2 regions of the Sodalis sp. RH20 genome follow, and region 1 is predicted to be linked to the other one. Evidence: predicted binding sites of a transcription regulator. Region 1 holds the regulator's gene; the other holds the start of a gene.

Region 1 (5,446 bases):
GAGACCCTGACCCGGGAGTTCGAGTCGCAATAAGCGCGTCAGCGCCAGATCAGCAATACGCAGGCCGCCGTCAGCAGGCCCATGGCGACGTTAAAAGCGATCCAGGCGCGTTTGCTGCGCAGCAGCCGGCCGATAAGGGTGCCGAAGCCGAGCCAGATAACGCCGGAGACGATATTGACGCTGACGATGCCGACGCTGATGGCGCCGACGGAGGTGATATAGGCGCTGCCGCTCAGGCTGAAGCTGGCCACCGCGCCCAGCGCCATCAGCCATGCCTTGGGATTAAGAAACTGCAGCAGGCCGCCCTGGTAGAAGGGAATGGGCCGGGGGGGCGGCGCGTCGGTTTCCAGTTTTTCATAGGCGGCGGTGGCTATTTTCCAGGCCAGCCACAGCAGGTAAAGGCTGCCCGCCACCTTCAGCATAAAATGCAGGGACGGATAGAGCGTGATCAGGCCGCCGATGCCGAAGGCCACCAGCAGCAGGATACATTGCATGCCGAGCATGATGCCGATCATCAGCGGCATTGAGCGCCAGAAGCCAAAATTGGCGCCCGAGGCGGTAAGCAGCATATTATTAGGGCCAGGGGTAATGGCGGCCACCCAGAGAAACCCCAGCATTGACAGAAAAAGACCCAGTTCCACGTTTTGGCGGCTCCCCGTAAAATAACGCGTATGAAGCTACCAGTGCGCACGGGGATGCACAAGGCATAACAGGTGAAATTTACTCAACACCTTGATTTATTGACTATCGGGACACAATATCGTGATTATTCCCTGGGAACAAATCGATCCTGACACGCTCTATAACCTGATCGAGTCCTTTGTACTGCGTGAGGGCACCGATTATGGCGAGCAGGAGAAATCACTGGCGCAAAAGGTCGAGGATGTAAAACGCCAGTTGATAAGCGGCGAGGCGGTGGTGGTCTGGTCGGAATTGCATGAAAATATCAATATCATGCCGCGCGGCCGGTTTAATGACCAGGCCGGAGATACGCCGGGCGAATAGCGAAGCCCCTGGCCCCTAAGCGCTAAATATGCTAACACTCACTTCTGGGCCTTGATGCCGGGCGCACTTCTTCACGCCGCAATTCAACCAAGCGTAGGGTTACCATGTCGACAAAACACCCCATTATTGCCGTTACCGGTTCCAGCGGTGCGGGCACCACCACCACCAGCCTGGCGTTTCGTAAAATATTCCAGCAGTTGAATATCCACGCCGCCGAACTGGAGGGTGACAGCTTTCATCACTTTACCCGGCCGGAAATGGATATGGCGATCCGCAAGGCGCGGGATTTAGGGCGCCATATCAGCTACTTTGGTCCGGACGCGAATAACTTTGGCCTGTTGGAGCATACGTTTCATCAGTATGGCGATACCGGCCGCGGCCAGTCGCGTAAATATCTGCATACGTATGACGAGGCGGTGCCGTATAACCAGATCCCCGGTACCTTTACGCCCTGGCAGGCGTTGCCGGAACCGACGGACGTGTTATTTTACGAGGGGCTGCACGGCGGCGTGGTAACCGATAGCCATGACGTGGCGAAGCACGTGGATTTGCTGGTGGGCGTGGTGCCCATCGTCAACCTGGAGTGGATCCAGAAACTGGTGCGCGATACCGGCGAGCGGGGGCATTCGCGCGAGGCGGTGATGGATTCGGTGGTGAGGTCGATGGAGGATTATATTAACTACATCACGCCGCAGTTTTCCCGCACCCATATCAATTTCCAGCGGGTGCCGACCGTCGACACGTCGAACCCTTTCGCCGCCAAGGCGATTCCCTCACTTGACGAAAGTTTTGTCGTTATTCATTTCCGTAGCCTGGCGCATATCGACCTGCCTTACCTGCTGGCGATGCTGCAAGGCTCCTTTATTTCCAATATTAATACGCTGGTGGTGCCCGGGGGCAAGATGGGGCTGGCGATGGAGCTGATAATGGGGCCGCTGGTACAGCAGTTGCTGGAAGGAAAGGAAATTAAGTAAACTCGAGGCATCGGGCGGGAACACCACGCCCGATTCGGCCCCATCGGCATGCTTTCCCTTGAACACGCCAGGATTCGCTGCGGTGTTGGCGGGCCTAGCATACCCTGGGGCGCTCGGTCGGGCGGGAACACCACGCCCGATTCGACCCCATCGGCATGCTCTCCCTTAAACACGCCAGGATTCGCTGCGGTGTTGGCGGGCCTAGCATACCGTGGGGCGCTCGGTCGGGCGGGAACACCACGCCCGATTCGACCCCATCGGCATGCTCTCCCTGGAACACGCCAGGATTCGCTGCGGTGTTGGCGGGCCTAGCATACCGTGGGGCGCTCGGTCGGGCGGGAACACCACGCCCGATTCGACCCCATCGGCATGCTCTCCCTTGAACACGCCGGGTTTGAGCGCGGTGTTGGCGGGCATACCGTGCCATGGGGCGCTCGGTCGGGCAGAGAAACCATGCCCGATTCGACCCCATTGGCGCGCTCTCCCTTGAACACGCCGGGTTTGAGCGCGGTGTTGGCGGGCATACCGTGCCATGGGGCGCTCGGTCGGGCAGAGAAACCATGCCCGATTCGACCCCATTGGCGCGCTCTCCCTTGAACACGCCGGGTTGGAGTGCGGTGACGGCGGGACGGTTAGGCGGCGGGGGCGTGGTGTTCGTCGCGCACTTCAAAGCTGTGGGTCATATTGACCGACGCGCCGAGCATCAGTGAGACCGAGCAGTATTTTTCCGCCGATAGCGTCACCGCCCGCTCCACCGCCTTGTCGGTCAGCCCGGCGCCGGTGACGATAAAATGCAGGTTGATATGGGTAAACAGGCGCGGCGCCTCGTCGCGGCGCTCGGAGGTGAGTTTGACCTCGCAGTCCCGGACGTCCTGCCGCGCTTTGTGTAAAATCGATACCACATCAATGGCGCTGCAGCCGCCGACCGACATCAATACCATTTCCATTGGGCTGGGCGCTTTTTCGCCCGCGTTCCCATCCATCAAAACCTGGTGGCCCGAGGCGGATTCGCCCATGAAAGACAACCCTTCTACCCATTTGACCCGTGCCTGCATTATGATACTCCTGATGAAAAGCTTTCCAGCAGACTACATTTTTGTTGGAAAACTGGCAATGTTACTGAACATACTTCATGCTGAAGCAAGACAACAGAAGACACTGCTTCAAACCTATGCTAAAAACAAGGCTGGATCGGCCTCATGATAATGAAAGGGCAAGAGATCGATCGGAACATCACATTACCAGACCCTAATAAGTTCCCTTACGTCGCTCCGTTTAAACGCGGAGTCAGAGTGAATAATACAAGCGCCGTAACAGGGAATACGATGTCCCGAACCTGGGATAGCGATGACAAAAGAGGATAACAGCGAATGGTTCTCGGCAAACCGCAAACAGACCCGACTCTCGAATGGTTCCTGTCTCATTGCCATATTCATAAGTATCCATCGAAGAGTACACTTATACATCAGGGTGAAAAGGCTGAAACGCTTTACTACATCGTTAAGGGCGCCGTGGCGGTGCTGATTAAGGATGAAGAAGGCAAAGAGATGATTCTCTCCTATCTTAACCAGGGAGATTTCATCGGTGAGCTCGGCCTATTCGAGGAAGGTCAGGAACGCAGTGCCTGGGTACGGGCGAAAACCGCCTGTGAAGTCGCCGAGATTTCGTATAAAAAATTCCGGCAGCTGATTCAGGTGAATCCGGATATCCTGATGCGCCTGTCGGCGCAAATGGCCAGTCGTTTACAGGTAACGTCGGAAAAAGTCGGCAACCTGGCATTCCTGGACGTTACCGGACGCATAGCGCAAACCCTGTTGAACCTGGCGAAACAACCCGACGCCATGACCCACCCCGACGGCATGCAGATAAAAATCACCCGTCAGGAAATCGGCCAGATTGTCGGCTGTTCCCGCGAGACGGTAGGACGTATTCTTAAAATGCTCGAAGATCAAAATCTTATATCCGCGCACGGTAAAACCATTGTTGTTTACGGCACGCGCTGATAGCCCCGTTATACAGGCGTGGTGCTTCGTACCACGCTTTTTTTGCTGACAGTATGTGGCGCCGGTTAATCTACCACCCTGAAGTAAACTATGCCCTGCGGCAAACCATCGTGCTATGCCTGCCGGTGGCCGCCGGCCTGTTATTCGGCAGCTTGCAAAACGGCCTGCTGTTTTCGTTGGTCCCTGCCTGCTGCAATATCGCCGGCCTCGATACCCTGCATAAACGGTTTTTCAAGCGCCTGGCCGTCGGCGGTGCGCTGTTCGCGCTGAGCAGCGTGCTGATCCAGGTGCTGTTGGCCGTGCCGGTGCCGTTGCCCTTGGTGATGCTCGGCCTGGCGCTGCTGTTCGGCGTTACCGGTGAAATCAGCCCGCTGCACGGCCGTTTATTGCCCGCCGCGCTTATCGCCGCCATCTTTACCCTGGGCCTGGCCGGCAATGTGCCGCCCGTCGTGCCGCCGCTGCTGTATATTGCCGGCACCGCCTGGTACGGACTGTTCAACGCCCTGTGGTTCCGGTTGTGGAAGGAGCAGCCGATGCGGGAATCTCTTAGCCTGCTGTATCGGGAGCTGGCGGATTATATCGAGGCGAAATATACCCTGCTGACACAGCATACCGATCCGGAAACCGCCCTGCCGCCGCTGTTTGCCCGCCAGCAGGCGGTGATTGATCTGATTGCCCAGGTATACCAGCAGCTTTATATGCTGTCGGCCAATGATCAGCTGCAGTACAAACGCCTGCTGCGTTCTTTCCAGGTGGCGCTGGATTTGCAGGAGCATATCGCCGTCAGCCTGCACCAGCCGGACGAAGTACAAAAACTGGTGGCGCAAAGCCACGCCGAGGCGGTTATCCGCTATAACGCCCGGTTGATTGCCGCGCGGTTGCGGGTACTGGCGGATGATATTCTCTATCACCGGCAGCCGGGGCGTTTTAACATGGCCACCGCGCTGTCGGCCCTGGAAAAAATTGCCGACCGGCATCCGGATAATCCGGTCGGACAGTTTTGTTATTACCATTTCAGCCGTATCGCCCGGCTGCTGCGTACCCAGCGCCCGCTTTACCGCCGCGACCTGATGGCCGACAACCAGCAGCGGCTGTCGTTTTGGCATGCGCTGGTCAGCTACTGTTCCTTTAAATCCATGGCGCTGCGCAGCGCGGCAAGGCTTGGGATTATGCTGGCCATCGGCAGCAGCCTGGGGCTGGTATTGGATCTCCCCAAACCCTACTGGATTTTAATGACGGTGATGTTTGTCAGCCAGAACGGCTATAACGCCACCCGGGTGCGGATCCAGCATCGGGCCCTGGGCACGTTGGCGGGGTTGGTGATTGCCGCCGGCACGCTGCAATTCAGGCTGAGCGACGGCACGGTATTGCTGTGCATGTTGTTCCTGACGCTGGCGTCTTACCTGGTGTTGCGCAAAAATTACGGCCTGGCGATGATCGGCATGACGGTGACCGCGGTGTATA
Region 2 (5,446 bases), 450 kb from region 1:
TGTGCCGGCCACGGTTATCGATAAGCCCCATGCGGTATCGGGCATTATCATGGCCGCCGGCGGCACGCCCGCCGCCAATGCCCACGCCTCGGCGGATTCGTGGCGCCAGAGCCTGGCGTTTATGGCAAAACTGACGCAAAGCCGCTGATCAACTCGCCGCCTTGCGCGGCGGTTACCCTTTCCAGCGCGACGCGCGGATAAGCGCGCAAAAGTCGCCGGGCATAAAACCCGGTTCCTTATCGGCAATCACATCGGCTTTAACATTGCCGAAGGTGGTGTCCGGCTTATGCTTAATGCCGTCATAAAACGCCTGGATAATGTCTTCTTTAAACGCCGGCGTACGCGGATGCTCGGCCACCACCTGTTCCCGCACGTCTTCCGGGTAGGACGCATAGTTAATGCCCAGTACATCCATCTCCACGCCGGCGGTGACCAGGGCGATTTCCGGCGCCATAAACTCCGGCACCCCCGGCGTGGTATGCAGGGCGATGGCGGTCCAGACCTTATCGATATCCGCCTGGCCGACACCGTACCGGCGCAGGAAATCGCGCGCCGCATCGGCGCCATCCACCTCAAAACGCTTATCGCAGCTGCAGTGCTCCCGGGTCAGCCCCATGTCGTGGAACAGGCAGCCGATATACAACAATTCTTGATCGACGCGAAGGCCGCGCTGCCGCCCGGCCAGCGCCCCCCAATAATAGGTGCGGCTGGAATGATGAAACAGCAGATCGGATTCGGTGTCGCGCACCAGCTCCGTTGCTTCGCGCGCCATTTTGCTGTCGGGCACGCTGATACCGTTGATGCTGAAAGCCATGGTGATTACCTCCGGTTAATTGACCTGACCAGGGTAATGGCTCATGCTCGGTGTCTTCAATCACCGCATTACGACGATTTGAGACAAAACGCTGACCGGCGCCATGCAATAACCCATTGAGGTACGGAATAGGATATGCGTAAAGAAATAGTCTGCCTCGCGCTGCCCGGCGCGCAGCTGCTGGATATTTCCGGGCCGCTGGACGTGTTTGCCGAGGCGAACGCCATCCTGGGGCGCGTGGTTTACCGTATGCGGGTCATGGGGCTGGATCAGCAGATCATTACCTCATCCTCGGGGGTAAAAATCGTCCCCGACCTGTCGTTGCGGGAGACGCTTACCGGGCCGCTGGATAGCTTTCTGGTGGCGGGCGCGCCGGCGGCGGCGGGCGTTAATCTGGATGCGCACAGCCTGGCGGCGCTGGCGGCCTGCTGCCGGCAAAGCCAGCGTTATGGCTCGGTATGCACCGGCGCGCTGGTGCTGGCGGCTACCGGATTAATGGATGGCTTCCGGGTCACCACCCATTGGGCGGTATGCGGGGAACTGGCGCGCCGCTACCCCGGCGTGCGGGTCAATGGCGATGAAATCTATATCTGCGACGGCCCGCTGCGCACGGCGGCGGGCGTAACGTCCGGTCTGGATCTGGCGCTGCGGATGGTGGAAGAGGATCTGGGCCGCGAGGTGGCGCTGGCGATCGCCGCCAACCTGGTGATGTTTTTCACCCGCCCGGTCGGCCAAGGGCATTTCAGCCGCAGCGGCCGCGCCTCGCTGGCCGGCAGATCGTCCTTGCAGGATATGCAGCGCTGGGCCGTCGCCCATCTCGATGAGGTGAAAAAGGTGAAAACCCTGGCCGATCATATGCAGCTCAGTACCCGGCATTTTACGCGTCTCTTCCAGGAGGCGCTGGGAGTGGCGCCGGCGCGCTGGCTGGAGCAGGAGCGGGTGGCCAAAGCGCGCGACCTGCTTGAATCCAGCCGTCTGGCGCCGAAGGAAATCGCCGCCGCCTGCGGTTTTTCCAGCGTGGATATTCTGCGGCGCGCCTTTTTACGGCGGCTGAAAACCACGCCCACGCAATATCGCCGCTATTATATCGGCCTTGATTGAGCGCAAGGGCAAACCCGCCTGCGCGCGGCCACACCAACGTCGCTACCGCCTAATCAACACGCCTGGCAAGTCCTCCGGGGCAATCTCCTACAAAATTTCAAAGAATAGCGTTCAATCTCTGTACTGATTAAGCGCTTTATCAAAGACACCGGTGATTTATTATACCCACACTCTTTTTATCAGGTGAAACTCAACGGCGGGCGCATGAACAATATCAATTCAACATCCTCTACCTCCGATACCGCCATAAATGATGTCGCCGCCGCTCGGCAAACCGGGCCGTTCAATCCGGCATTCGGCTTAAGCGTAACCAATGTCCCGCGGCCCTTTACCGCAATGCGCAGCCCCATACTCCGCCACCAGGAAGGCCCCCCGGCAAAAATCCATAAACCAAACTTCGCCGATGGCGATAATACCCCCGGCAAGGGAAACCCAGGTTTCGCCTGTCGTTCATATGAATGTTTAAAACAAGAACTGCATAAAAAATATTATGATATAAGCGTTTTGCTGCCGCATGAAAAACACCTTTATCTGCCGATTTTGCTCGACGGCGATAGCGGGACGATAGAACTGCTCAAAAATACCAACCTTATCGATGATAGTGATAACCCTGCTTTAAACTTTCACGCGGCATCCGGCAGGCTGTCCATCACCACTGTCACAGATAAAGATGATAATGAATTTAACGATATCCCGTTAAAACTGATGGACCAAATAAATATGCATTATCCTATATTAGGTAATAATTTCTATGCATCTTATTATTGTGAGCCAAATAAAAAGCAAAAAATGTATAAACTGATATTCCCTAAGAAAAATTTTACGGGGGAAAATTTTTATCTGACGTTGGAATGCGCAAATACGGTATTTAATGCCGCATCGATCAATAAAAAATTTTATATTTCATTGGTTATAATGCATTTAAGTAACTATCTAAAGCACGCCGGCTTGCCTGAGCTTAATCATGATGTTATTGACAAATTATTGCAGGGATATCCGTCATTGGCCAATAGCGGCAAGGGGATTTTGCAATGCTTAGCGGCCTATTACTGAAGGCTCCTTGCCCTACCCTCGCCCACCAATGCGCCATGGCGCGTTTTTATCATGTAAAAGCAGGCCGGATGATGTCCGGCGCCGGCACGTTTTCATCCAGGCGACGATCGCCAGGCTTGGGGGAAGCGCTAATCATGGGCAGTCCGCATCACTGACGGGGCTATTCGCGCTTAAGCCGGTTACTGTTGACCAGCCACAGCGTTACCACCAGGATTAATATGGCGGCCGAATAATACAGCGTGTCCTGCGGATCTTTATGATCGACGATAATCAGGCGGATAATCGCCGTGATGCCGATATAGACAAAGTAGCGCAGCGGAAAGTGATACCCGGACTGGAAATACTTCACAATCAGGGCGATAAACTCAAAATACAGAAAATAAATGACGATGCCTTCAATCATCTGGTAGTAAGACGCCAGTTCGCCGTTTACCAGCAACACCCTGGCCAGAAGAACGGTTTCCTTACCCATAAAAACGATCAGGATCGCCGCCAGGAACAGCAGGCCGATATTCAGGATCATTTGCAGCACGGTCGCTATACGCATACCGGTAATCATACCCATACCTCGTCGTGATAGTTTCCTTACGGAAAGACCGGTAAGCATAGCATGATTTTTGTGATGAATATCACATTAAACCAGCGCATCCGGGTACTTGCCTTCAGGCGGGTAAAGGAAGAGCAAGGGCTTTGGCGGCGCGGCGAAACGCGGTATGCGGCGTAGGGCGGGGAAACCCGCAGCGTGGTAAAGGGGTGGCGCAAGCCCCGCCCTGATAGACGGGGTGCGGATCAGGTCGTGCTGCCAATTCAGTTTTTTAACTGGTAGGTCAGCGTAATCTCAGCCTTAAGCACCTTGGACACCGGGCAGTTTTCTTTTGCCTGCTGGATAATGGCGTCAAATTCCTGTTTATCGATCCCGGGCACTACCACGCTGCTGTCCAGGGCGATTTTAGTGATGCCGTAGCCGCCGCCCACCTTATCAAGGGAAACATCGGCTTTGGTATCAATGCTCTGCGGGGTATATCCCTTCTCGCCCAGCATCAAGGATAGCGCCATGGAAAAACAGGCCGAGTGGGCGGCGCCGATAAGCTCTTCGGGATTGGTGCCGGGTTTACCTTCAAAGCGGGTATTGAAGCCATAGGGTTGCTGGCTTAAGGCGCCGCTTTCCGTGGAGATGGTGCCCTTACCCTGCTTGATATCGCCTTCCCAATGTGCCTGTCCGTGTTTATGAATAGTCATCTGCATCCTCCTGTTTGTTACCCATAGGCTTTTAGTATAGCTACTCTTGCCGGAGGTGGGGAAATCCCAGGCCAATGCGGCCGGGTAGGCGACGTGACAGCAACCCGGTTTATTTTTTTCGCTCTTTTGTTAAAGCGGCTATTCTATTTCCGCTAAGCGGCTGGCGGAAAATATATGCCCTGTTATTTTATTAAAAAAATAGCGGTAATTATTTCCCAACGTTCATTTGCATTCGGTAAGCCGAGGCATTACCCGTCACGATTGAGTCATCATCATCTCTTGGACAGTTGCACTATTTTTTTCAGGCATCCGCATATCAGCACGGGCAAAAGACAAAATTTGGGCTTAACGCCATCACGCATAGCACAGGGTGGCATGAGCGAATCCCCATAATTTCCACAACAACCGCCCTACCGCCGCCGCACCACTCCGCATCGATATTTTTACTGCCCATTCGCTCATTCCGCGGAAAATAACCTAAAGAAGCGGAAAAATTTGCCGATAGCTAGGCAGGACATTTATCTCAGGTATTACACAGTTTGATTTGTGACATTTATATGGGAAACAGAAATGACAAGTTTAATAAGTAAAATAAATAGCATTAAAGTGTCACATAAACTTTTTTTAGGCTTCGGCATTGTCTTATTACTGGTCGTTATTGCATCAGGCCTTAGTGTTCAACGCTTCAAGGAAATTCGCGATATTTATGAAAAGACCAATCTGGTATATAATATAAATATTGATGTTTTCCAGGTTAAAGTCAACCGCGTTAAATACCTTTACTCGTCCGACGACGCGGTGCGTAAAGTCATGGCCGGCTTTATCGATGACGCCGCCGCGCTCACCCACCAAGCCCAGGCACTGTCATGGGATAAAGAATCGATGGCAAGCCTGGATAGCATTGCCCTTTATCTGGGAGATTTTAATAAATCTCTGGAAAACATGAGTGTTTTTTCCAAAAAGATGGTTGCCATCCGCGCCCAGTTGGACGATCTCCATAACCAGGACGCCATAGGCCCCTTTAAAACCGCCTTGCTAAACCAGACGTTTGGCACCGATATGGATAATCAACTCAATGATTTTGTATTGGCCTTTATTTTAATTAAAGACAACTCCTTTAATTTGCAATTAAAAGGCACCGATGAGGCATTAGCCTTGCTGCAAAAGAATTATGCGGATGCAGAGAAAAAATATAACGATTTGGCGGTCAGCCTCGCACCAGAAAACAAGCCAGCCCTT

Evidence for each region. Region 1 encodes CRP, which controls carbon source genes, mostly activating them, when cyclic AMP is high. Its sites were predicted from a motif close to ATGTGANNNNNNTCACAT; they were not measured.
Region 2: psiE (phosphate-starvation-inducible protein PsiE) is a predicted target of CRP. The motif match lies at 3,586-3,603, and genes of this name have one in related genera.

Annotation. Positions count from the first base shown of each region.
Region 1 covers NZ_CP178733.1:5,379,201-5,384,646, reverse strand. The annotation lists gene ACL2XM_RS24465 (ABC transporter ATP-binding protein) at 1-33, shown strand, start outside; gene ACL2XM_RS24460 (LysE family translocator) at 39-641, opposite strand; gene ACL2XM_RS24455 (YheU family protein) at 763-1,005, shown strand; gene ACL2XM_RS24450 (phosphoribulokinase) at 1,110-1,979, shown strand; gene ACL2XM_RS24445 (OsmC family protein) at 2,612-3,034, opposite strand; gene ACL2XM_RS24440 (hypothetical protein) at 2,994-3,182, shown strand; gene crp (cAMP-activated global transcriptional regulator CRP) at 3,350-3,982, shown strand; gene ACL2XM_RS24430 (YccS/YhfK family putative transporter) at 4,036-5,446, shown strand, end outside.
Region 2 covers NZ_CP178733.1:5,832,035-5,837,480, reverse strand. The annotation lists gene ACL2XM_RS26695 (acyl-CoA thioester hydrolase/BAAT C-terminal domain-containing protein) at 1-148, shown strand, start outside; gene ACL2XM_RS26690 (HD domain-containing protein) at 173-814, opposite strand; gene ACL2XM_RS26685 (GlxA family transcriptional regulator) at 950-1,915, shown strand; gene ACL2XM_RS26680 (hypothetical protein) at 2,120-2,968, shown strand; gene psiE (phosphate-starvation-inducible protein PsiE) at 3,129-3,527, opposite strand; gene ACL2XM_RS26670 (OsmC family protein) at 3,776-4,207, opposite strand; gene ACL2XM_RS26665 (methyl-accepting chemotaxis protein) at 4,778-5,446, shown strand, end outside.